Enhydrobacter sp.: one gene and its partners. The protein of the gene in region 1 interacts with the protein of each later gene in a pairwise test. Links are inferred from orthologs where the notes say so. Each region holds a gene or a part of one and is shown on either strand. Other genes may lie near its edges.

Region 1 (7,611 bases):
AGGTCGGTGTTGCCGTCCTTCGACAGGCTCATCGCGACCTTGGTGCCGTCGGGCGAGAAGCGCGGCGCAAAGCTCATGCCCGGGAAGTTGCCCAGGAGCTCGCGGCGGCCGGAATCGACGTTCTGCAGATAGACCTTCGGCGGCGAGTTGTTGTCGGCGTAGGCCATGTAGACGATTTCCTGCAGCGTCGGCGAGAAGCGCGGCGTGATCGCCAGCGTGCGCCCGTCGGTGATGTAGCGGTTGTTCGCGCCGTCCTGGTCCATGATGGCGATCCGCTTGGTGCGGTTGTTGAGCGGCCCGGTCTCGGACACATAGGCCACGCGGGTGTCGAAGTAGCCTTCCTCGCCCGTCACGCGCTTGTAGACGGCGTCGGCGATGATGTGGCCGAGCCGTCGCCAGTTGCTCGGCTGGCTGGTGAAGGAGAGACCGGTCGCCTGCTGGCCGACCACGACGTCCCACAGGCGGAAATCGACCTTGATGTTGCCGCCGACCTGCGAGATCTGCCCGACGACCAGGCCCTGCGCGCCGATGCCGCGCCAGTCGGCGAAGTTGGGCGCCGCGCTCACGTTGACGTTGCGCTCGATGAACGATCCCGGCGGGATCGAGCGGAACAGCCCGCAATTCTGCAGGTCGTTGCGGATCACTTCGGCGATCTGCGCGCCCATCGGATCGCCCGCGAAGTCGACGATGGCGATCGGCACGGGCTGGAAGCTCGGCTTCGTCATGTCGATCGTGAGCTGGGCATGGGCCGGCACCGCGAGCGCGGCCAGGGCCGCCGCGCACAGCATCGTCCGCAGATGTCTGAAGTGCATCATGTCGAACCTCATGGTGGTTGGGGGAGGCAGTCTCTATAGCGCGACCGTGGTCAGTAGTCGCGCGGATCGAAGTGGAAGGTGATGGTGCGCCAGGCGTTGTACTTGTCGGGCGACAGCGGCCAGGGTTGGCAGCGCGGGTTCATGACCGCCCGCCATGCCGCGTCGGCCGCGGCGCGGAACACGGGATCGCTGTTGTAGCGGCCGGTGTCCCTCACCTCCGCATTCACCGGCGTGCCGTCCTGGTTCATCTGCACGACGAGCGTCACGATCGGGGCCTCCTTCGAGCCGCCGAACGAATTCCAGCACGGCCTGATCTTGTTGCGTACGCCCTCGATCTCGCTGGCCGACACCACGGCCGCGAGGTTGGGCGCCATCGAGGCCTGGCGCGTCACCTGCTCCACCGGCTTGGGCTGCTGCTCCGGCGTCTGGATCTTGGTCCGCGACTGCTGGTTCTTCAGGATGCTGTCGACCAGGTTGTCGACATTGGGCTTCGGCGGATGCGGCTTGGGCGGCGCGGGCTTGGGCTCGACCTTCTTCACCTCCGGCTTGGGTGCGGGCTTGGGCGGCTCGGGCGGCTTCTCGGTCTTCGGCGGCTCCGGCTCCTTGGGTTTCAGCGCGATCTTGTCCTCGACCGGCTCGGGCTTGGGCTTCGGCTTCTCCATCGGCGCGGGCGGGACGGGAATGGCCTTGGCCTCGTCCGGCTTGGGCTTCTCGGGCGCAGGCGGCGGCTCCGCGGTCTTGGGCGGCGGCGCCTTGGTCGTCTCCTTGTCGATCTTGGCGTCCTTCGGCTGCGGCGGCGGATTGCCGATCACGGGCGCGGCGGCGTGCGGCGCGATCGCCTCGAAGTCGACCATGATCGGCTCGGGCTCGATCTCCGGCCGGCTGAAGAAATCGAAGTTCACGATCGCCGCCACCAGCGCGAAGACGTGCAGGCCCAGTGACAGCAGCGCCGGGGTGCGCATCTCGATGCTGGTGTTGGAGCGGCCGAACATCGTGCCTCGGCCCGCCGGTCAGCGCCGCTTCGCCGGATGCGCCGGCGCAGCCGCCTTCGACGCCGAAGGCTCGGCCTGCTCCCCCAGGAGGCCGAGCTGGCGGAAGCCCGAATCGATGACGATGCCCATCACCTGCATCATGCGGCCGTAGTTGATCGACTTGTCGCCACGGATGAAGACGCGCTGGTCGGGCTTCTCCTCGTGCACGGCCTTGAGCTTGGCAGCGAGTTCGTCGACGTCGTACTTCGTCTCACCGAGGAAGACCTCGTCCTTGGCGTTGACCGACACGACCAGCGGCTCGTCCTTGCCGCCCACCTGCTGGGCGCTGGTCTTGGGCAGATCGACCGGCACACCGACCTGCAGGAGCGGCGCGGTGATCATGAAGATCACCAGCAACACCAGCATGACGTCGACCATGGGCGTGACGTTGATGTCGGCCATCGGCGCGTACCGTCGCCGTCGGAAGCGACCGCCCGCGGAAGGAACGATGCCGGCCATCAGGAATGCTCCTCGAGCTGGCGCGACAGGATGGTGATGAACTCGCCGGCGAACGCCTCGAGCTGCAAGGCATAGCGCTGCACCTGGCCGGACAGGATGTTGTAGGCACCGGCGGCGGGGATCGCCGCCACGAGACCGATCGCCGTCGCAAACAGCGCCTCGGAGATGCCCGGCGCCACGATCGCAAGCGAGGTGTTCTTCGATACGGCGATATGGCCGAAGCTGTTCATGATGCCCCACACCGTGCCGAACAGCCCGACGAAGGTGGCGTTGGCGCCGACCGTGGCGAGGAAGCCCAGGCGCTTCTCGATCGCCTCCATCTCACGCTGGATGGTGACGCTCATCACCTGCTCGATGCGCTGGCGCAGGCCGGCCCTCGCGGTGGCGCTGGCCGCCAGTCCCTTCGACACCGAACGACGCCATTCGCGCATGGCGGCCGAGAAGATGCTGGACATCGGATCGTCCGGCTTGCCGCCCACGCGGTCGTAGAGGTCCTCGAGCGACACGCCCGACCAGAAGGTATCCTCGAACGCTTGGGCGCTGCGCTTCAACGCCCTGAGGCGGATCATCTTCTCGAAGATGATGGCCCACGACCAGAAGGACGCCAGCAGGAGCGCGATCATGACCGCTTTGACAACCCAGTCGGCCTGCAGGAACAGGCCATAGATCGACATGTCGATGGGGGGACTGCTGCCGCCAAGGGGGGTGCTGGCGACCTGCGATATCGGGTCCATTGGTGATCTCCGTCCGTTGCAGAGCGTTATATCCGAATATGGCGTGAGCGGGGCGGGTCCGGTTGCGCAACCGCTTGCAGCGCCTGCCGAATCTCGCTCGGCAGCCGGACCGGGCGACCGGCCGAACTCATGCAGGCGACGACCAGCTCGGCGCGCACGAGCGCCTCGCCGGCATATCGCGCCTCCTGGCGCATCCCGAGCGACGCGCCGCGCAGCTCGCCGCACGAGGTGACGATCTCGATCGCGTCGTCGAGCCGCGCCGGCCTGAGATAGTCGATGGCGCAGCGGCGCACGACCCAGTTGATGTCCCTCTCGGCGCGCAGCGCGCTGTGCTCCTGCCCGAGGAGTCGGAGCATCTCCGTCCGGCCGCGCTCGAGGAAGCGCAACCAGTTCGCGTAATAGACGATGCCGGCGGCGTCGGTGTCCTCGTAGTAGACGCGCAGCGGCAGGATGTGCCGTCCTTCCACGATGCGCCCCGAGGTGGGCGGAGCCGCGGGGGCGCTCACGCCTCGTCCGCCTGCCCGCCCGTCGCGAGCAAGTCGAGTTGGCGCTTCTGCTCCTTCGGCAGGGCGAGGCCGAGATGACGGTAGCCCGCCTCCGAAAGCAGCCGGCCGCGCGGCGTCCGCATCAGGAGGCCGAGCTGCATCAGGTAGGGTTCGATCACGTCCTCGATGACATCGCGCTGCTCGGAGAGCGCGGCCGCAAGCGTCTCGACGCCGACCGGGCCGCCGCCATAGTTCTCGGCGATGCAGGCGAGGTAGCGGCGGTCCATCGCGTCGAGGCCGCGCGCATCGACCTCGAGCCGCGTCAGCGCCTCGTCGGCCGCCCGGGCGTCGACGACACCGTGCCCCGCCACGGCGGCGAAGTCGCGTACGCGGCGCAGCAGGCGATTGGCGACGCGCGGCGTGCCGCGCGAGCGCCGGGCAATCTCGGCGCCGCCGTCCGCGGCCATCTCCATCCTCAGGACCCGCGCCGCGCGATGCACGATCGTCTCGAGCTCCGCCGGCTCGTAGAACACCATGCGCAGGGGAATGCCGAAGCGCTCGCGCAGGGGCCGTGTCATCAGGCCCGAGCGCGTCGTCGCGCCGACCAGCGTGAAGGGCGGCAGCTCGATCCTGACCGAGCGCGCCGCCGGCCCCTCGCCGATCATCAGGTCGAGCTGGAAGTCCTCCATCGCCGGATAGAGGATCTCCTCGATCGCCGGGTTGAGGCGGTGGATCTCGTCGATGAACAGCACGTCATGCGGCTGCAGGTTGGTGAGCTGCGCGGCGAGATCGCCCGCCTTCTGGATCACCGGGCCGGAGGTGGCGCGAAAGCCCACGCCCATCTCGCGCGCCACGATCTGCGCCAGCGTCGTCTTGCCGAGACCGGGCGGCCCATGGAACAGCACGTGATCGAGCGCCTCCTTGCGGGCCCGGGCGGCGGCGATGAAGATCCTGAGGTTCTCGCGCACCTGCTTCTGGCCCACGAAGTCGTCGAGCGTCTGCGGGCGCAGCGCGAGCTCCGCGGCATCCTCCTCGGCCCGCTTGCCGGCAACCAGGCGCTCTGCCGCCGCGTCGCTCATCGCGCCAGCTCCTGCAGGCCGGCGCGGATCACGGCGTCGAGCTTCGCGTCAGTGCCGAGCCGCTGGGTGGCGCGGGCCACGGCGCCGAACGCCTCGACGCGGCGGTAGCCGAGATTGACCAGCGCCGAGACGGCGTCCTCGTTGACCGAACCCGTGGCGGCCGGCACCGGTGCCGTCCCGCCGGCTTGCGGCGCGGCCGGGGCGACGCCGAAAGCCGCCGCCTTGTCCTTGAGCTCGGTGGCAAGGCGCGCCGCGAGCCGCGGGCCGACGCCGGGCGCGCGGCTCAGGCTGGCGCGATCCTGGGCGGCGATGGCGCGCGCGATCTCCTGCGGCGACAGCGTCGACAGGATCGAGAGCGCCACCCGGGCGCCCACGCCCTGCACCGTCGTGAGAATGCGGAACCAGTCCCGCTCGGCTGTCTCGAGGAAGCCGTAGAGCGCGATCGCATCTTCGCGCACGATGGTCTCCACCAGGAGGGACGCGGAACCGCCCGCGACGAGATCGCGCAAGGTGCGCGCGGAAGCGGAGACGAGATAGCCGACGCCGTTCACGTCGATCACCGCGCTCTCCTCGCCGATCGAATCGACCGTGCCCTTGAGCTTGGCGATCACAGCGCCGCCTCCAGCCGCTTGGCGGCGCGGTGATGGGCATGGCAGATCGCGACGGCGAGCGCATCGGCCGCGTCCGCCGTCGCCTCGACGCCGGGCAGGAGGCGCCCCACCATCATGGCGATCTGCCGCTTGTCGGCATGGCCGACGCCGACCACCGACTTCTTGACGAGGTTGGCGGCGTACTCGAACACCGGCAGTCCGGCGCGTGCCGGCGCCAGCAGCACCACGCCGCGCGCCTGGCCAAGCTTCAGCGTCGAACCGGGATTGACGTTCACGAAAGTCTCCTCGACCGCCGCCTCGGCCGGCTGTTGCGCCGCCACGACCGCCGCCACACCGTCGAACAGTTCGCACAGCCGCTCGGCCAGCGACCGCTCGCCCACAACCCTGATCACACCGTGCGCCACGTGGCGCAGCCGGTTGCCCTCGACCTCGATCACGCCCCAGCCGGTCAATCGCAGACCGGGGTCGAGGCCGATCAGTCTCATCGCGCCGCTCAGGCCGCGAACCTCGCCAGAGCGTCGTCCGACAGCTCGAAGTTGGCGTAGACGTTCTGGACGTCGTCGTTGTCCTCCAGCGCCGCGATCAGGTCGAGCAGCGTCTGCGCCGCATCGCCCTCGATCGGCGTCGTCGTCTTGGGCCGCCACATGAGCTTGGCCGACGAGGGCTGGCCGAGCGACTTCTCGAGCGCCTCGCGCACGGCGTTGAAGCTGTCCTGCGTGCAGTAGATCTCGTGCGCGGCGCCTTCGCCCTCGCCGCTCGCCACGTCGTCGGCCCCGGCCTCGATCGCCTTCTCCATCACGTCGTCCGCCGTACCCGCATCCAGCGGATAGCGGAACTCGCCCATATGATCGAACATGAAGGACACGCTGTTCGATTCGCCGAGATTGCCGCCGTGCTTGGCGAAGATCGAGCGCACTTCGCCGGCGGTGCGATTGCGGTTGTTGGTGAGCGCCTCGACGATCACCGCGACGCCGCCTGGACCGTAGCCTTCGTAGCGTACCTCGTCGTAGTTGGCGTCGGCCTCGTTGCCCGAGCCACGCTTGATGGCACGGTCGATCGTATCGCGCGTCATGTTCGCTTCGCGCGCCGCGATCATCGCCGCCCGCAGGCGGGGATTCGCGTTCGGATCGGCGGTGCCGAGTCGCGCGGCAGTCGTGATCTCGCGGATGAGCTTGGTGAAGATCTTGGCCCGCTGGGCGTCCTGCCTGCCCTTGCGGTGCATGATGTTCTTGAATTGCGAATGGCCAGCCATCGCCCGACAACCAGATTCAGTGAGGTGATGGGCCGCCTATACCACTTCTCGTGGGCTTTGGGACTGTTAGAGACACGCCAGCACGTGCGGCACAAAAAAAGGCGGGGGCCGAAGCCCCCGCTAAAAAACGTCGGAACCTAGATTCCGACGCCCCCTCTAACCTTGAAGACAGTTCGCCAGTGCGGCGAAAAATCGTTTAACATCAAAAGGATGCCGCTTTTTCCCCAGACCGTCAACGGCCCTCTTCAAGCTACCTGTAATAGGTATGGAGCCCCCTTGCGGCATACAAGATGCTGAAAGTCACTCGGTAGGCGAGAGGCAGCCGCCAATCCGGACCGGTCGGATCGACCGGGCCAGACCGGTCTTGTCGTCGCTTTCGACCAGCGCGGCGCACAGCGTCCCCTCCCCGTCCGCCGGCGAGAGGCGCTCGCCGGGCACCTTCTTGATGAAGCGCTGCACGGCGACGTCCTTCTTCATGCCGATCACCGAGTCGTAGTCGCCGCACATGCCGACGTCGGTCTGGTATGCCGTACCTTGCGGCAGGATCCAGTGGTCGGCGGTCGGAATGTGGCTGTGCGTGCCCAGCACCGCCGAGGCACGGCCGTCGCAATGATGGCCCATCGACTGCTTCTCGCTGGTCGCCTCGCCGTGGACGTCGACCAGAATGAAGTGCGCCGAACGGCCCATCACGTACTTCGCGAGCTCGGCATCGACAGCGCGGAACGGATCGTCGAGCGGCTCCATGAACAGCCGGCACATCACGTTCACGACGAGAACCTTCTGGCCGCGCGGCGTCTCGAACAGATTGGCGCCCCAGCCGGGCGTGCCGGGCGGAAAGTTGACCGGCCGCAGGAGGCGCTTGTCCTGGGCGATGTAGGGGACGATGTCGCGCTGGTCCCATACGTGATTGCCGGTGGTGATGCAGTCCACGCCGCACTTGTGCAGGTCGGCGCAGATGCGTGCGGTGATGCCGAAGCCGGCCGCGGCGTTCTCGCCGTTGGCCACCACGAAATCGAGGCCGAGCTGCTCGCGCAGACGCGGCACATTCTTGATCACGGCCTCGCGTCCCGACCGTCCGACGATGTCTCCGCAAAAAAGGACCTTCATCCGTCAGACAAAGGCGCAAGCGCGCCGATCGGTCAACA
Region 2 (7,873 bases), 1.6 Mb from region 1 along the record:
CCTGCCGAGCCGGTCACGCTTTGGCTGTGGTCCAGATAGATGGAATGCTGCGCGATGTAAGCCAGCTCGTCGGGGGCGAAGTTGAACTGCGCCGAATCGATGTCGGTTCCTCGAGCGTCCGACCAGGCGACGTTGCCGTAGAGCGACCACGGCCCCGAGTCGTAGCTGCCCGTGAGCTCGACGCCCTTCACTTGCGCGTTGGCATAGTTGAACGAGGTCAGCACGATCGGCGAGCCGAACTGGCCTTCGTCGAGCAGGTTGCGGGCGATCTTGTAGTAGGCATCGAAACCGAACTTCAGCCCGGGCCCGGGGCGCACCTCGAAGCCCGCGTCGAAATAGTGCGCGCGCTCGGCCTTCACCGGATCGTTCCGCGTCACGGCCGGCGCTGCGGTCGTGCCGGCGGTCGCGGCGATGGCGGCGTTGTTCACCTGGGCAAGCGGTGGCGGCGTGAAATAGCGGGCGTAGCCCGCGTGCGCGGTCAGGATATCGTTGGGCTGCCAGACGACGTTGACTCGCGGACTCAGCTGGTTTTCCCGGGTGGCGCCGTCGATCGCGTCGAAGCGCAGGCCGTAGTTCACGGTGACGGTCGGGCTTACCTTCCATTCGTCCTGCAGGTAGACGCCGTAGGTCCAGCCGACGAGGTCGGAGCCGAAGGCGATGCCTGAAGGTTGATCGCTGGTCGGGACACCGGCGCCGTCGGTGGGAAGGACCTGGGCGCTGGTGAGGCTCGTGGCCCGCTCGCGCTGCACGAGGAAGCCGGCGCGCAGCGTGTGGCTGGGCGTGGCCTTCCAGCTTCCATCGAACTGAAGGCCGGTCGCGAGGTCGGTCCGATTCGCCCACGGCGCGATGCCATTGAACATCAGGTCGCCCACGGGATCCGGCTGATAGTCGAGGACCGACCAGCGGGAGAAGGCTGAAAGCTGGAAATCGGCGTTTCCGTGATGCTTCTGCAGCGACAGGATGCCGAAATAGGTGTCTTCCCACTGGAGCTGATCGAGGAGGCTGCTGCTGAACGCCGTGCTGCCGTTGACTGCGAATTGCGGCGTCTGGCCGGGATTGTTGGGGATCTCGAAGCGCGCATGCGAGCCGCCGCCGATGAAGCTCACGCGCGTGTCCTCGTCGAGGATGCCGGTGATCTTGGCCAGCGCGTGCCACTGGTCGGTGCTGTCGTGGATCGGATTGTCGGACGATGTGGGGTTCTCGATGCCCACGCCGTTGTGCAGGAATTGCCCGGTCAGGAAGTAGTCGATCCTGCCGCTGCGGCCGCCATAGGACAGGGACGGCTGGTAGTAGCTGCGCGAGCCCGCCGTCGCCGAGGCTTCGGCGCCGGGATCGCTGCTGCCCGACTTCAGGGTCAGGTCGACGACCCCGGCCTGGCGGAAGCCGTACTGCGCCGGCAGTGCGCCGGTGATCAGCGACATCCTGCTGGCGTACTGGGTGGCGAGCGCATTGCTGAACAGCGACAGCCCTTCGGGAAGCTGCACGCCGTCGAGACGGTACTGCAGGTTCGCGTGATCACCGCGGACATGCACTTGCCCGAAGCTGTCCTGCGCGACGCCGGGTGCGCGCAGCAGCACCTTGTCGATGGGCGTCAGCTGGCCTTGCGGGAGGGCGTCGATCGCGCCGGGGGTGAAATCGTAGCGGCTGGCGCCGAGACTCGGCTGGATCGAGCCGCGCGCCTCGTCGAGACGCTTGGCCGTGACCGTGATCTCGAGGCCGCTGCCGCCTGCTGCAGGGGGCGCCGCGACGGCCGGCGGGAACGGCGTCGTCGTGGGCGGCGGGCTGCCTGGCGCTGTCTGGGCCATCGCCGGTCCGGCGAGGGCCGTCCCGAGCACGAACGCCGCTTTGCCTCGCCAGAATTGCGCCGGCTCCTGCCGCATCGTTCTCCCCTTTGGATCGTGAGCGAGGAAGTTATAATATAACATTTCATTTGGTCAACCATGTTCAAGCGGGCCAACGCCCGCTTGGCGGAAGGTTCAGGGTTGGGTGGAGGGCGGCTTCAGACGCGCCCGTGGCAGTGCTTGAACTTCCGGCCCGAGCCACAGGGGCAGGGCGCGTTGCGCGCGACCTTGCCCCAGGTCGACGGATTGTTGGGATCGATCGCAGCCTTGCCGGCCGCCGGACGCGCAAGCGTCGCCACGCCGCCGCCCGGAGGACCGGCCGGATCGAAGCCGGCCTCGCCGGCCATTGACGACGCGAGCACCGGATCCTCGTGGATCTCGTGCATCTGCACCGGCTCGGGCATGGGCGGCGGCTCCATGCGAAGCTGCAGGTTGGCGAGCACGTTGACGACCGATTCGCGAAGCCCCGTCAGGAGGTCGCTGAAGAGATTGAAGGCCTCGCGCTTGTATTCGTTCAGCGGATCCTTCTGGCCATAGGCACGCAGGCCGATTCCCTGCCGCAGATGGTCGAGGTGCAGCAAATGCTCCTTCCAGCTCTGGTCGAAGAGCTGCATCAGGACGCTCTTCTCCACCTGACGCCAGACTTCCGGCCCGTACTGGGCCGCCTTCTGGGCGAACAGCCGATCGACCGCCTCGTTCAGCCGCGTCTTGATCTGCTCCTCGGCGATGCCTTCTTCCTGCGCCCAGGCATCGATCGGCAGATCGAGCCCGAAGGTGCGCTGCACCTCGTCCTTGAGCTCGGCGATCTTCCATTGCTCCGCATAGGCGTCCTCGGGGATGGCGCGCGAGACCATGCCGTCCACGACGTCGCGACGCATGCCGACCACGACGTCGGCGACATCCTCGGTCGCCATCAGCTCGAGGCGTTCCTTGTAGATCTCCTTGCGCTGGCTGTTCATGACGTCGTCGAAGCGCAGGAGGTTCTTGCGGATCTCGAAATTGCGGGCCTCGACCTTGCCCTGCGCGGTCTCCAGCGCCTTGTTGAGCCAGCGATGGGTCAGCGCCTCGTCGTCGGCCATGCCCTTCTTCTGCACCCAGTCGAGCACCTTGTTGCCGCCGAAGATGCGCATCAGGTCGTCTTCCAGCGACAGGAAGAACTTCGAGCCGCCCGGATCGCCCTGGCGGCCCGAACGGCCGCGCAGCTGGTTGTCGATCCGGCGGCTTTCGTGCCGCTCGGTGCCGACCACGTAGAGGCCGCCGGCCGCGCGCACGATCTCGCGGTCGCGCGCGACGTCGGCTCTGATCTTGGCCGCGATCTGCTCGAGCTCGGCCGCGCGCGCGGTCTCGTCGGGGATCCGGGCGGCGACCTCGGTCTCGGCCTGGCGCAGCAGCATGTCGGCGTTGCCGCCGAGCTGGATGTCGGTGCCGCGGCCGGCCATGTTGGTGGCGATGGTGACCGCTCCCGGCCGTCCGGCCTGCGCCACGATCTCCGCTTCCTGCTCGTGATAGCGCGCATTGAGGACGTTGTGCGGGATCCTGGCCTTCTTGAGCTCGGCCGACAGCGCCTCCGACTTCTCGATCGAGACGGTGCCCACAAGCACGGGCTGGTTGCGGTCGCGGCACTCGCCGATCAGCTTGACGATGGCGCGCGTCTTGTCGGCGAGCGTGCGGTAGACCTCGTCGTCGTTGTCCTTGCGGGCGACCGGCACGTTGGTCGGGATCTCGACCACCTCGAGCTTGTAGATCTCGGCGAACTCGGCCGCTTCCGTCATGGCCGTGCCGGTCATGCCGGCCAGCTTGGGGTACATGCGGAAGAGATTCTGGAAGGTGATGGAGGCCAGAGTCTGGTTCTCGCGCTGGATCTCGACCTTCTCCTTGGCCTCGAGCGCCTGGTGCAGCCCTTCCGAGTAACGCCGGCCCGCCATCATGCGGCCGGTGAACTCGTCGATGATGACGACTTGGCCGTCCTTGACGATGTAGTCGACGTCGCGCGCAAAGAGCTTGTGGGCCCGCAGCGCCTGCGTGACGTGGTGCAGCAGCGTGATCTGGGAGGGCGCATAGAGGCTCTGTCCCTCGGGCAGGAGACCGTCCGCGCGCAGGAGGTCCTCGACCGCCTCGATGCCTGTCTCGGTAAAGGTGACCTGCCGGTTCTTCTCGTCCTTCTCGTAGGCGTCGGGCTTGAGGCGCGGGATCACCACGTCCGCCCGCCGGTAGAGCTCGGAGGAATCCTCGGCCGGCCCCGAGATGATGAGCGGCGTGCGCGCCTCGTCGATCAGGATCGAGTCGACCTCGTCGACAATGGCGAAATTGAACGGGCGCTGGACCATGTCGTCGCGACGGAACTTCATGTTGTCGCGCAGATAGTCGAAGCCGATCTCGTTGTTGGTGCCGTAGGTGATGTCGCTGGCGTAGGCCGCGCGGCGCTCCTCGTCGCTGAGATTGTGGACGATGGTGCCGACCGTCAGGCCGAGGAAGGTGTAGATCTTGCCCATCCATTCGGCGTCGCGGCGGGCGAGGTAGTCGTTCACCGTCACGACATGGACGCCCTTGCCTTCGAGGGCATTGAGGTAGACCGGCAACGTGGCGACCAGGGTCTTGCCCTCGCCGGTCTTCATCTCGGCGATCTTGCCGGCATGCAGCACCATGCCGCCCTTGAGCTGGACGTCGAACGGCCGCTGGCCCAAGGTACGCTTGGCCGCCTCGCGGACGGTGGCGAAGGCCTCGATCAGGAGATCGTCCAGGGTCTCGCCCTTGGCCAGGCGCTCGCGGAACTCGGTTGTCTTGCCGCGCAGTTGCTCATCGGAAAGCTTGGCGAATTCAGGCTCGAGCGCGTTGATCCTCGCGACAGGCCTGTCGAAGCCCTTGACGACACGGTCATTGGCCGTCCCGAACAGGCTCCGGGCAAGCGCTCCCAGCATTAAACCCTCGATATTCTAAAGACTTAGGCGGGCACCCGGCCCGCCCTGCCTATCACAGATAGAGAGCGCGCCCGGGAGTGTCAACGCAAGCACCATCAGCCGCTTCGGCAGGCCGCACCGGTTTGCGGAAAAGCGCCGCAATTGGGGGCGACGAAGAGCGTCTGTTGGCCGGGCGCTTGCTTGCGGGGGGCGGCGCTGTGTAAACGGAGCCGCCAGCGGCCGTCGCCCTACTTCTCCTGACCGTCATCCTTCCTCATTTGTACCGGAGCCTTTCATGAGCCTTCGCCTGCGCCCCGTGCGTGTTGCCGTCGCCCTTTGTGCCGTGGCCGGCATGGCGGGCGTCGCCGCAGCCCAGCAGCCTGCTCCGAAAGGGCCTGCCCCCGTCTCGCCGCCTGCGGCCAAGCCGGCCGAGGCGCCGAAGGACCCGGTCGTCGCGGTCGTCAACGGCCAGCAGATCCACCTTTCCGACCTCGAGATCGCCCAGCAGTCGCTGCCGCAGCAGTATCGCAACGTGCCGCTCGCAGCCGTGTTCCCGGCGCTGCTCGACCGCATGGTCGACAGCAAGCTGGTCGAGCAGGACGGACGCAAGAACAAGGTGACGGACGATCCGGCGTACAAGAAGCGCCTGGCCTTCGTCGAGGACCAGGTCGTCCAGGATTTCTGGCTGCAAAAGCAGATCGCCGAGAAGCTTACCCCGGAGAGGATGAAGCAGGCCTACGACGAGAAGGTCAAGAACATGCCCGCGGAGGACGAGGTGCATGCGCGCCATATCCTGGTGGCCACCGAGCCCGAGGCCAAGGCGATCATTGCCGAGCTGAAGAAGGGCACGCCTTTCGACAAGCTTGCCAAGGAGAAGTCCACCGACAAGGCGTCCGGCGCCGAAGGCGGCGATCTCGGCTGGTTCAAGAAGACGGACATGGTGAAGGAATTCGCCGACGCCGCTTTCGCCTTGAAGAAAGGCGCGCTGGCCGAGACGCCGGTCAAGACCCAGTTCGGCTATCACGTGATCAAGGTCGAGGATCGCCGCAAGGCGCCGCCGCCGTCGTTCGACGAACTCGCCGACCAGATTCGCCAGGATGTTGCCCGCGAGACGGTGACGGCGATGCTCAATCAGCTGCGGGCCGACGCCAAGATCGAGAAGTTCAACATCGATGGCAGCCCGCCCGCACCGGCGGCGCCCGCGACACCGGGTGCCACGCCGGCCAAGCCGGAAGCGCCGGCGAAGAAGTAAAACTCCCGTTTTTCGACATTTCTGGTGTAGGCTCCGCTCTTCGGCCGCTTGGCGATGGCCCGGCCGCGGAGAGGGAGTCCCATGGCCGGAAAGCACGCCGTTTCGCCGCTCGCGCCCAAGACGACGCCGACGCTGCCGCGCGTCGCGGGCGTCAAGCTCGCATCGGCGGCGTCCGGCGTGCGCTATGCCGGCCGTGACGACGTGATGCTCGCGGTGCTGCCCGCGGGAGCAACCGTCGCGGGCGTGCTCACCAAGTCCAAGACCTGCTCGGCGCCGGTCGACTGGTGCCGCAAGAACCTGTCGCGCGGCAGGATCCGCGCAATCCTGGTCAATGCCGGCAACGCCAATGCCTTCACCGGCAAGCTGGGCGACAAGGCGGTCGAGGAAAGCACGCGCGCTGTCGCTCAGGCGCTCGGCTGCCCGCGCAACGAGGTGTTCATGGCCTCGACCGGCGTGATCGGCCAGCCGCTCGAGTGGGAGAAGATCGCCGCGGTCGTGCCGGCCCTGATCAAGGGGGCCCGCGAGGACAACTGGGCGTCCGCGGCCGCGGCCATCATGACGACCGATACTTTCCCCAAGCTTGCCACACGCCAGGCGAAGATCGGCGAGCGGACCGTCACCCTGAACGGCTTTCTCAAGGGTTCCGGGATGATCGCGCCGGACATGGCGACCATGCTCGGCTTCGTCTTCACCGACGCCAAGGTCCCGGGCACGGTCCTGCAGAAGCTCCTTTCCGATTCCGCCGACAAGTCGCTGAACTGCGTCACTGTCGATGGCGATACCTCGACCAGCGACACGCTTCTCCTGGTGGCCGCCGGGACGGCCCGCCATGCGCCGATCGAGGAGGCCGACGATCCGGTGCTGGTCGACTTCAAGCGGGCGCTGGACGAGGTGCTCATCGAGCTGGCCCAGCTTCTCGCCCGCGACGGCGAGGGTGCCACCAAGTTCGTGACCATCAACATTGGCGGCGCCTCGTCCAATGGCGCCGCGCGCAAGATCGGCCTGGCCGTCGCGAACTCGCCGCTGGTGAAGACCGCGATCGCGGGCGAGGATGCGAACTGGGGCCGCATCGTCATGGCGGTCGGCAAGTCGGGCGAGCGCGCCGACCGCGACAAGCTGAGGATCTCGATCGGCGGCGTGAAGATCACCGATGGCGGCCAGGTCGTGCCCAACTACGACGAGGCGCCGGTTGCCAGACATATCAAGGGCACGGATGTCGTGATCGACATCGATCTCGGGATCGGACGCGGCCGCGCCACGGTGTGGACCTGCGATCTGACGCACGGCTACATCGACATCAACGGCAGCTATCGTTCTTGACCACATCCTTCAGCGAAGACTGTCCAGGTGGTCCGCCGCTGCTCGGCGATCGCCCGCTCGTGCTGGTGGCGGCGGTCGCGCTGGTCGATCCCGATGGCCGTCTGCTGATCGCGCAGCGGCCGGCGGGCAAGCCGATGGCGGGTCTGTGGGAGTTTCCCGGCGGCAAGGTGGACAGGGGCGAGACGCCCGAGCAAGCGCTGGTGCGCGAGCTGCATGAGGAGCTCGGCATCGAGACCGCGACGAGCTGTCTCGCGCCGGTGGCTTTCGCCAGCCACGGCTACGAGACGTTTCATCTCCTGATGCCGGTCTTCGCCTGCCGCAAATGGCTCGGCACGCCGCGCCCACGCGAGGGCCAGGCCCTGAAATGGGTGTGGCCGGCCGAGCTCGGGCGCTATCCCATGCCACCCGCCGACCGGCCGCTGATCGGCTTGCTGAGCGACCTTCTCTAAGCCGCCGGCTTCAGGCAGCCAACGGGAGGGTGACGCCCTGGCGCCAGCCTGTCAGGCGGCGGAAGATCACGGCCTGGGCGGTCGCGATCAGCGCCGCTCCGGCGTAGGAGACGA
Region 3 (7,277 bases), 170 kb from region 1 along the record:
TTTACGGACGCGCTGCGCCATGCTCGTCGACCTCATCCAGCGTTATATTTTCAAGCAGGATCAATGATTTGCCACGTATCGCCCTGAGGATGGGGCGCGGCGGTTGATGCCACAGCCGGGGCAGGCGGGCAAGGTGCTTAGCCTGAGTGCTTACCCAAGAAGGATATCCTTGGCGCGGTTGATGCGGGCGGCAAGATCGGCGCTGCCGCCGACGTCCGGATGCACTCTCTGGATGAGGCGGCGATGGGCCGCGCGTATTTCGTCCGCCGTGGCGCCTTCGGCGAGGCCGAGAACGGCAAGCGCCTCGTCGCGTGTCATGTCGGCTCGACCAGCCTTCGGCGATTGCTGCTGCGCGCCGCGCCAGCCTGGCCCCAGGCGTCGGTCGAGATAGGCTTCGAGAACACGCATGGAGTCCGCATCCGACGCTGCTTCGATCCGCACCTCGAGAAGCTCGCTGTCGGACAGACTATCGAGCGTCCGGCCGGCGCATCGGCCCGCCAGCACCGCCCCGCCGACCTCGCCGGTTCCATGGTCGATCCAGGCGCGCAGGAACGCGGTGCGCACTTCGGTCCGCTGTCGGCCGCCCGGTGAGCTGAAGCCGTCGGATGGCCGATGCCGCAGCAGCCGGGGGAGGAGCGCGGCACCGACAAGGCCGACGAGCCCGAGCAGCTCGGGCAGGACTTCGGGCAGGAACCGGACCGAGAACACCAGCGCCATCCCCGCCGCAACGATGCCGAGTACAAGAAGCAGGCGCCGCAAATTGCGCGCCACGGTCAAGGGATTGGCGCGAAGGAACCAGCCGATCCCCAGCGCCATGGCCGCCAGCACGCCAAGGGCGAGGAACAGGGCCAGCATGGCTCACGGCTTGCCGGCCGTCGGCGGGGTAGCCTGCTCCTGGCGCTCGCGCTGGATCGCCTTCCAGCGCTCGACGTTGCGGTTGTGTTCGGCGACGGTGCGTGCAAAGACGTGGCCGCCCTGCCCGTCGGCGACGAAATAGAGCGACCGGTCGTGCGCGGGATGGGTCACCGCCAAGATCGACGCTCGCCCCGGGTTGCAGATCGGACCAGGCGGCAGTCCCGTGACGACGTAGGTATTGTAAGGCGACTGCGACTGCAGATCCGCCTTGGTGAGCTCGCGATCGAACGATTTCTTGCCGTCGGTCAGGCCGTAGATCGTCGTCGGATCGCTTTCGAGCTTCATCTTGAGCCGCAGGCGGTTGAGGAAGACCGCGGCGATCCTGCTTCGTTCGGCAGGCACGGCGGTTTCCTTCTCGACCATCGACGCCAGGATCAGGGCCTGGCGGCGATTGGCGAGCGGCAGGCCCGGCGTGCGTTTGCGCCAGGCCTCGTCGAGCGTCTTCTCCATCGCTTCCTTCATGCGCAGCAGCAGGCCGTCGCGCGTGTCGTCACGCGAATAGAAGTATGTCTCGGGAAGAAGATCGCCCTCCTTCACATCCACTGTGATCTCGCCGGTCAGCGCTTCCGCCTTGCGCACGAGATCGAGGATCTCGGCCGTGGTCATTCCTTCGGGAACGGTCAGCCGGCGCTGCACCAGCTTGCCCGCCTGCAGCAACTCGACGAGGCCCTGCATCGATGTATGGGCGGGCACCTCGTATTCGCCGGCCTTGATGGGCTTGGGCTCCGAATCGATCATCAGCGCCACGCGAAACAGCAGCGGGTGGGCGATCACGCCCTCCTGATGCAGCACTCTCGCCATGGTCGCAGGCCCTGCACCGCGCGGGATCACGATGCGTTTCGTCGTCTCCAGCGGCCCTTGCGCGACGAGCATCTCATGGCCGAAAAAAAGCGCGCCGCCGATCACGGTCAAGAACAGGGCGATAAAGAACAGGACCCAGCGGAAAAAGCTGAGCATGACCCAGCCTCCGAGGACTAGATGGCGCCGACGATCAGGCAGGCATTGGTGCCGCCGAAGCCAAACGAGTTGCTGAGCGCATATCGGACTTTGCGCTGCTTCGCCTGCTTGGGCACGAGATCGATGTCACAGCCGTCGTCGGGCTCGTCGAGATTGAGCGTCGGCGGCACGGCCTGGTCAATGATCGACTTGATCGAGTAGATCGCCTCGATGGCGCCGGCGGCGCCGAGCAGATGCCCCGTCGCCGACTTGGTCGACGACATCGAGAGCTTGTAGGCATCGTTGCCGAAGGTCTTCTTGACCGCGCCGAGCTCGATCACGTCGGCCATGGTCGAGGTGCCGTGCGCATTCACGTAGTCGATCTGATCGGTGTTGAGGCGACCGCGCTTCAGCGCTGCCTTCATCGCGCGCTGGGCGCCGTCTCCGTCCTCCGACGGTGCCGTGATGTGATAGGCGTCGCCCGACAGGCCGTAGCCTACGATCTCGGCGTAGATCCTCGCACCCCGCTTCTTGGCGTGCTCGTACTCTTCCAGGATCACGCAGCCAGCGCCCTCGCCCATCACGAAGCCGTCGCGCCGCTTGTCCCACGGCCGCGAGGCCTTGGTCGGGGTGTCGTTGAAATCGGTCGAAAGCGCCTTGCAGGCATTGAAGCCGGCAATGCCGAGGCGGCAGATGGCGGCTTCCGATCCACCGGCCACCATCACGTCGGCATCGTCGAACTGTATCAGTCGCGCGGCGTCGCCGATCGCATGGGCGCCGGTGGCGCATGCCGTGACGACAGAATGATTGGGGCCGCGGAAGCCGAACTCGATCGAGACCTGGCCCGACGCGAGGTTGATCAGGGCCGACGGAATGAAGAACGGGCTGACGCGTCGCGGGCCGCGCTCCTTGAGGATGAGCGAGGTCTCGTAGATCGTCTGCAGGCCGCCGATGCCGCCGCCGATCATGACGCCGGTGCGATTGCGCCCCTCGTCGTCCTGCGGCTTCCAGCCGGAATCCTCGACCGCCTGCTTGGCGGCGGCCATGGCGAAGATGATGAATCTGTCGACTTTCCGCTGGTCCTTCGGGGACATGTAGCGGTCTGCATCGAAGTGACCGTTGGCCCAATCGCCGACCGGCACTTCGCCTGCGATCTTGGTCGCAAGATCGGCGGTATCGAACGCCTGGATCGCGCGGATGCCCGACTCAGCCGCCAGCAGGCGGCGCCAATTTGCATCGACGCCGTCTCCCAACGGCGTCACCATCCCCATGCCGGTTACGACAACCCGCCTCGTCATTCGCCTTCCTTCCGCGGGAACCGGCGCTGGTCAGGACTTGGCGTTGCTCTTGATGAAGCCGATCGCGTCGCCGACCGTCTGGATCTTCTCGGCGGCGTCGTCGGGAATCTCGATGCCGAATTCCTCCTCGAACGCCATCACCAGCTCGACCGTGTCGAGGCTGTCGGCGCCGAGATCGTCGATGAACTTGGCGTCATCCTTCACCTGGGCCGCTTCGACCCCGAGATGCTCCACGACGATCTTCTTAACGCGCTCGGCAATATCGCTCATTTTATTGTCCTTCCGTGTTCTTCGAATCCCGGCTCGCCGAAGGGGACGACGAATTCCGGCTCTCCTAACATAGCTCCCCGGCCAAGGCTAGCGCCGGAAAGCCCACAGAATCAGGCACTTGTGCCCGACTCCCCCTCAGATCATCGCCATGCCGCCGTTGATATGCAGGGTCTGCCCGGTGACGTAGGCGGCCTCGTCGCTGGCCAGAAAGACCACGGCGGCGGCGATCTCGGCGGGCGTGCCGAGGCGGCCTGCCGGCACCCGGCCGAGGATGATCGCCTTCTGCTCCTCGGTCAGGACATCCGTCATGGGCGTGGCAATGAAGCCGGGTGCCACGCAGTTGACGGTGACGCCCCGGGAGGCGAGTTCTTGGGCGAGCGACTTCGACATGCCGATCAGCCCGGCCTTGGCCGCCGCATAGTTGGCCTGGCCTGGATTGCCGATGACGCCGACGACAGAGGTGATGTTGATCACACGGCCGGCGCGTCGCCTCATCATGCCCCGAATCGCCGCGCGCGTGAGCCTGAAAGTGCCGGTGAGATTGACCTGGAGCACCTTCTCCCATTCCTCGTCCTTCATGCGCATGGAGATGTTGTCGCGCGTGATGCCGGCGTTGTTCACAAGGATGTCGACTTTGCCCATCGCCGCTTCCGCTTCCTTGGCGAGCCGCTCGATATCGCCCGGGTCGTCCATCCGCGCGGCGATGGCGTGGGCACGCTCGCCCAGCATTCCCCTGAGCTGCTCCAGAGCGTCTGCCCGGGTGCCCGACAGCGTCACGGTCGCGCCCTGCGCGTGAAGCGCACGCGCGATGGCCCCGCCGATTCCGCCCGACGCTCCAGTGACCAGAGCCGCCTTGCCGTCGAGATCGAACATGCGTTCCACTCCTCACACGGTTTTCAGGAAGGCTTCGATGTCGGCCGGCGTATTCAACGCCAGCCCCGTCATGTCCTTGTCGATCCGCCTCACCAGTCCCGACAGCACCTTGCCCGAGCCGCACTCCACGAGCACATCGACTGCCTGTGAGCGCATGTACTGCACGCTTTCCCGCCAGCGCACCAGCCCGGTCACCTGCTCGACGAGACGCCGCTTGATCTCCTCGGGATTGGTGATCTCGGACGCCAGAACGTTGGCGACCAGCGGCACCCTCGGCGTCGCGAGTTCCACCTTCTCCAGCGCCTCCCGCATCGCATCGGCGGCGGGCTGCATCAGCGGGCAATGGAAGGGAGCGCTGACCGGCAGGAGCATGCCGCGCTTGCATCCTCTGGCCTTGGCTGCCTCGATCGCGCGCTCCACCGCCGCCTTGTGGCCGCTCACGACGACCTGACCCCCGCCATTGTCATTGGCCACGGCGACGACTTCGCCCTGTGCCGCTTCCTCGCATGCCTGCTGTGCCGGCTCGAGGTCGATCCCGAGAAGGGCCGCCATTGCTCCCTCGCCCACCGGCACCGCTTTCTGCATCGCCTGGCCGCGCAGTTTGAGAAGACACGCCGCATCGGCAAGCTTCAGCGCGCCCGCGGCGGCGAGCGCCGAATATTCGCCGAGCGAATGCCCCGCGACATGGGATGCAAGTGTGGCCAGAGGCTTGCCGCCATCCGCGTCCAGAATCCGGATCACGGCCATGCTCACGGCCATCAGGGCGGGCTGGGCATTCTCGGTCAGGACGAGATCGGCCTCGGGCCCTTCGCGCATGAGCCTGGACAGGTTCTGCTTCAGGGCCTCGTCGACCTCCCCGAACACGTCCCGTGCGGTCGAGAAGGCCCCGGCAAGATCGACCCCCATGCCGACGGCCTGGGATCCCTGTCCCGGAAACACAAAAGCGCGACTCATCAGGTTTCCCCCCGTCCTGGCCTTGTCCTCGGCCCCAAAGCGGCGTCCCTATACCTCACTCGGACGGTGCCCGGAACGGCTTGATTCAGGGGAATTTGCCTGTATAACCGCCCGCACTTCGGGGCCTAAGTCGGCCCCGTCTCCTTGCCGACCCGATCCGGGGCAAATCTGTCCGGGGAAGGGGCCGGCTAGATCCGGGCGGTTGCCGGTCGGACCCTTGCGGGCCGCGACGAACGCCGGGTCGCTAACAGCCATAAGGAGCTTCAGTTGGCACTCTACGAAAATGTCTTCATCGCGCGCCAGGACGTGCCGGCGACGCAGGTGGAGGCCCTCACCAACCAGTTCGCGGAGCTGATCGCGAACCAGGGCGGCACCGTCTCCAAGAAGGAATATTGGGGCCTGCGCTCGCTCACCTACCGGATCAAGAAGAATCGCAAGGGTCACTACACCCTGCTGAACATCGATGCGCCGCCCGCCGCGGTGAAGGAGCTGGAGCGCACGATGTCGATCAACGAGGACATTCTTCGCTACCTGACCGTTCGCGTCGACGAGCTGGAGGAAGGCCCGTCGGCCGTCATGCAACGGGCCAGCGAGAAATCGGACCGGCCATCGGGCGATCGCGACCGCGGCGGCTGGGGCGACCGGCCGGCCCGGCGCGAGCGTCCGCGCTTCGGCGACGACAGTGCTGCGGCCACCGCCACGACGGGAGACGAAGAATGAGCGCCCAACGTCGACCCTTCACGCGCCGGCGCAAGAGCTGCCCCTTCTCCGGCGCCAACGCCCCAAAGATCGACTACAAGGACGTGCGGCTCCTGCAGCGCTTCATTTCCGAGCGCGGCAAGATCGTGCCGAGCCGCATCTCCGCGGTCTCGTCCAAGAAGCAGCGCGAGCTTGCCCAGGCGATCAAGCGCGCCCGCTTCCTGGCGCTCCTGCCTTACGTGATCTCCTGAGGAGCGCATCATGCCGATGAACGTCATCCTGCTGGAGCGCGTGCCCAAGCTCGGTCAGATGGGCGATGTTGTGAAGGTGAAGCCCGGCTTTGCCCGCAATTTCCTCCTGCCGCAGAAGAAGGCCTTGCGCGCCACCAAGGACAACATCGCCTACTTCGAATCGCAGCGTAAGGTCCTCGAGGCCCAGAACCTGGAGCGCCGGGCCGAGGCCGAGGCGGCAGCGGCAAAGATGAAGGACCTCAAGGTCACGCTGATCCGCCAGGCGTCGGAGGCGCTGCAGCTCTATGGCTCGGTCACCTCGCGCGATATCGCCGAGGCGGCAAATGCCGCAGGCGTGAAGATCGCCCGCGGCCAGGTCGAGCTCGACAAGCCGATCAAGGCGCTGGGCGCCCATGCGATCAAGGTCCATCTCCATCCGGAGGTCACGGTCGAGATCATGGCGCTGGTCGCGCGCTCTCCCGACGAGGCCGATTTCCTCGCCAAGGGCGGCACGCTGGTGGCCGAGACCGAGCGCGCCGCGCTCGAGGCGGCGGAGGCCGCCCAGCGCGCGGCCGAGCAGGCGGCCGCACTGTTCGAAGCCAAGCCCACCGAGGGCGAGGCGGCCGAGGGATCGACCGGCGAGGAGGAAGCGAAGGACCAGGAGAAGTAGGCGAGCAGACCAGCCGGTCGCTTTTCTCCGCACCGAGATGCGCCTGCCGTCGCACGCCCGCGACGGCAGGCGTTTTATTTTGTCCTGGAGGAACCTGACGACAGGCTGAGCAATTTTCTTTCGAGAGGCCTTTGCATTGAAAAGGGCGATGGGATTAACATTTGCGGCGACAAGGTGGCGATTCGACAGGAATCGACGCTTTTCGCGAATTTGTGAGGTGGTCCCACGATGCTGTTAGCCAAGGTTCTTTCCCGTGTACTGGGGGAAGGCCAACTGACGATCATCGATGCGGCGGGTCGCTCGCATCGCATCCGGGGCGGGCGGCCGGGTCCCGAGGTCACGATGCGGGTGCACGATCGCTGGACCGGGCTCCGGTTGCTGCTGCGGCCGCGCCTTGCCTTCGGCGAGGCCTTCATGGAAGGCAAGCTGACG

Evidence for each region. The genes of interacting proteins can lie anywhere in the genome.
Region 2: the proteins of ybgC (region 1) and secA interact in binary tests that used the Escherichia coli proteins (3 or more experiments, as listed by UniProt). The link is inferred for Enhydrobacter sp. from one-to-one orthologs.
Region 3: the proteins of ybgC (region 1) and OJF58_RS20975 interact in binary tests that used the Escherichia coli proteins (3 or more experiments, as listed by UniProt). The link is inferred for Enhydrobacter sp. from one-to-one orthologs.

Annotation. Positions count from the first base shown.
Region 1 is NZ_CP126889.1:4,371,509-4,379,119, reverse strand. What follows is about bases 1,806-4,805. They hold ybgC (tol-pal system-associated acyl-CoA thioesterase), read right to left. Parts: upstream 3,546-4,805; coding sequence 3,066-3,545; downstream 1,806-3,065. Other genes in these bases: ruvA (Holliday junction branch migration protein RuvA), read right to left, coding at 4,600-4,805; ruvB (Holliday junction branch migration DNA helicase RuvB), read right to left, coding at 3,542-4,603; tolQ (protein TolQ), read right to left, coding at 2,305-3,039; tolR (protein TolR), read right to left, coding at 1,826-2,305; OJF58_RS21820 (hypothetical protein), read right to left, coding at 1,806-1,807. Outside these bases: Tol-Pal system beta propeller repeat protein TolB, read right to left, coding at 1-815; more of OJF58_RS21820, read right to left, coding at 866-1,805; more of ruvA, read right to left, coding at 4,806-5,214; crossover junction endodeoxyribonuclease RuvC, read right to left, coding at 5,211-5,711; OJF58_RS21785 (YebC/PmpR family DNA-binding transcriptional regulator), read right to left, coding at 5,708-6,466; OJF58_RS21780 (TIGR00282 family metallophosphoesterase), read right to left, coding at 6,767-7,573; OJF58_RS21775 (5-formyltetrahydrofolate cyclo-ligase), read right to left, coding at 7,577-7,611.
Region 2 is NZ_CP126889.1:2,751,354-2,759,226, forward strand. What follows is about bases 1,800-5,061. They hold secA (preprotein translocase subunit SecA), read right to left. Parts: upstream 4,760-5,061; coding sequence 2,000-4,759; downstream 1,800-1,999. Other genes in these bases: OJF58_RS13825 (TonB-dependent receptor), read right to left, coding at 1,800-1,880; OJF58_RS13835 (peptidylprolyl isomerase), read left to right, coding at 5,034-5,061. In the rest of the region: more of OJF58_RS13825, read right to left, coding at 1-1,799; more of OJF58_RS13835, read left to right, coding at 5,062-5,990; bifunctional glutamate N-acetyltransferase/amino-acid acetyltransferase ArgJ, read left to right, coding at 6,072-7,310; OJF58_RS13845 ((deoxy)nucleoside triphosphate pyrophosphohydrolase), read left to right, coding at 7,349-7,759; OJF58_RS13850 (hypothetical protein), read right to left, coding at 7,770-7,873. UniProt on the Escherichia coli protein: Required for protein export, interacts with the SecYEG preprotein conducting channel.
Region 3 is NZ_CP126889.1:4,197,175-4,204,451, reverse strand. The notes cover bases 1,800-4,465. They hold OJF58_RS20975 (acyl carrier protein), read right to left. Parts: upstream 3,420-4,465; coding sequence 3,180-3,419; downstream 1,800-3,179. Other genes in these bases: fabD (ACP S-malonyltransferase), read right to left, coding at 4,305-4,465; fabG (3-oxoacyl-[acyl-carrier-protein] reductase), read right to left, coding at 3,555-4,292; fabF (beta-ketoacyl-ACP synthase II), read right to left, coding at 1,890-3,149; mltG (endolytic transglycosylase MltG), read right to left, coding at 1,800-1,872. In the rest of the region: UTP--glucose-1-phosphate uridylyltransferase GalU, read right to left, coding at 1-21; OJF58_RS20990 (molecular chaperone DnaJ), read right to left, coding at 151-855; more of mltG, read right to left, coding at 859-1,799; more of fabD, read right to left, coding at 4,466-5,246; rpsF (30S ribosomal protein S6), read left to right, coding at 5,514-5,966; rpsR (30S ribosomal protein S18), read left to right, coding at 5,963-6,196; rplI (50S ribosomal protein L9), read left to right, coding at 6,207-6,845; OJF58_RS20945 (cyclopropane-fatty-acyl-phospholipid synthase family protein), read left to right, coding at 7,074-7,277. UniProt on the Escherichia coli protein: Carrier of the growing fatty acid chain in fatty acid biosynthesis.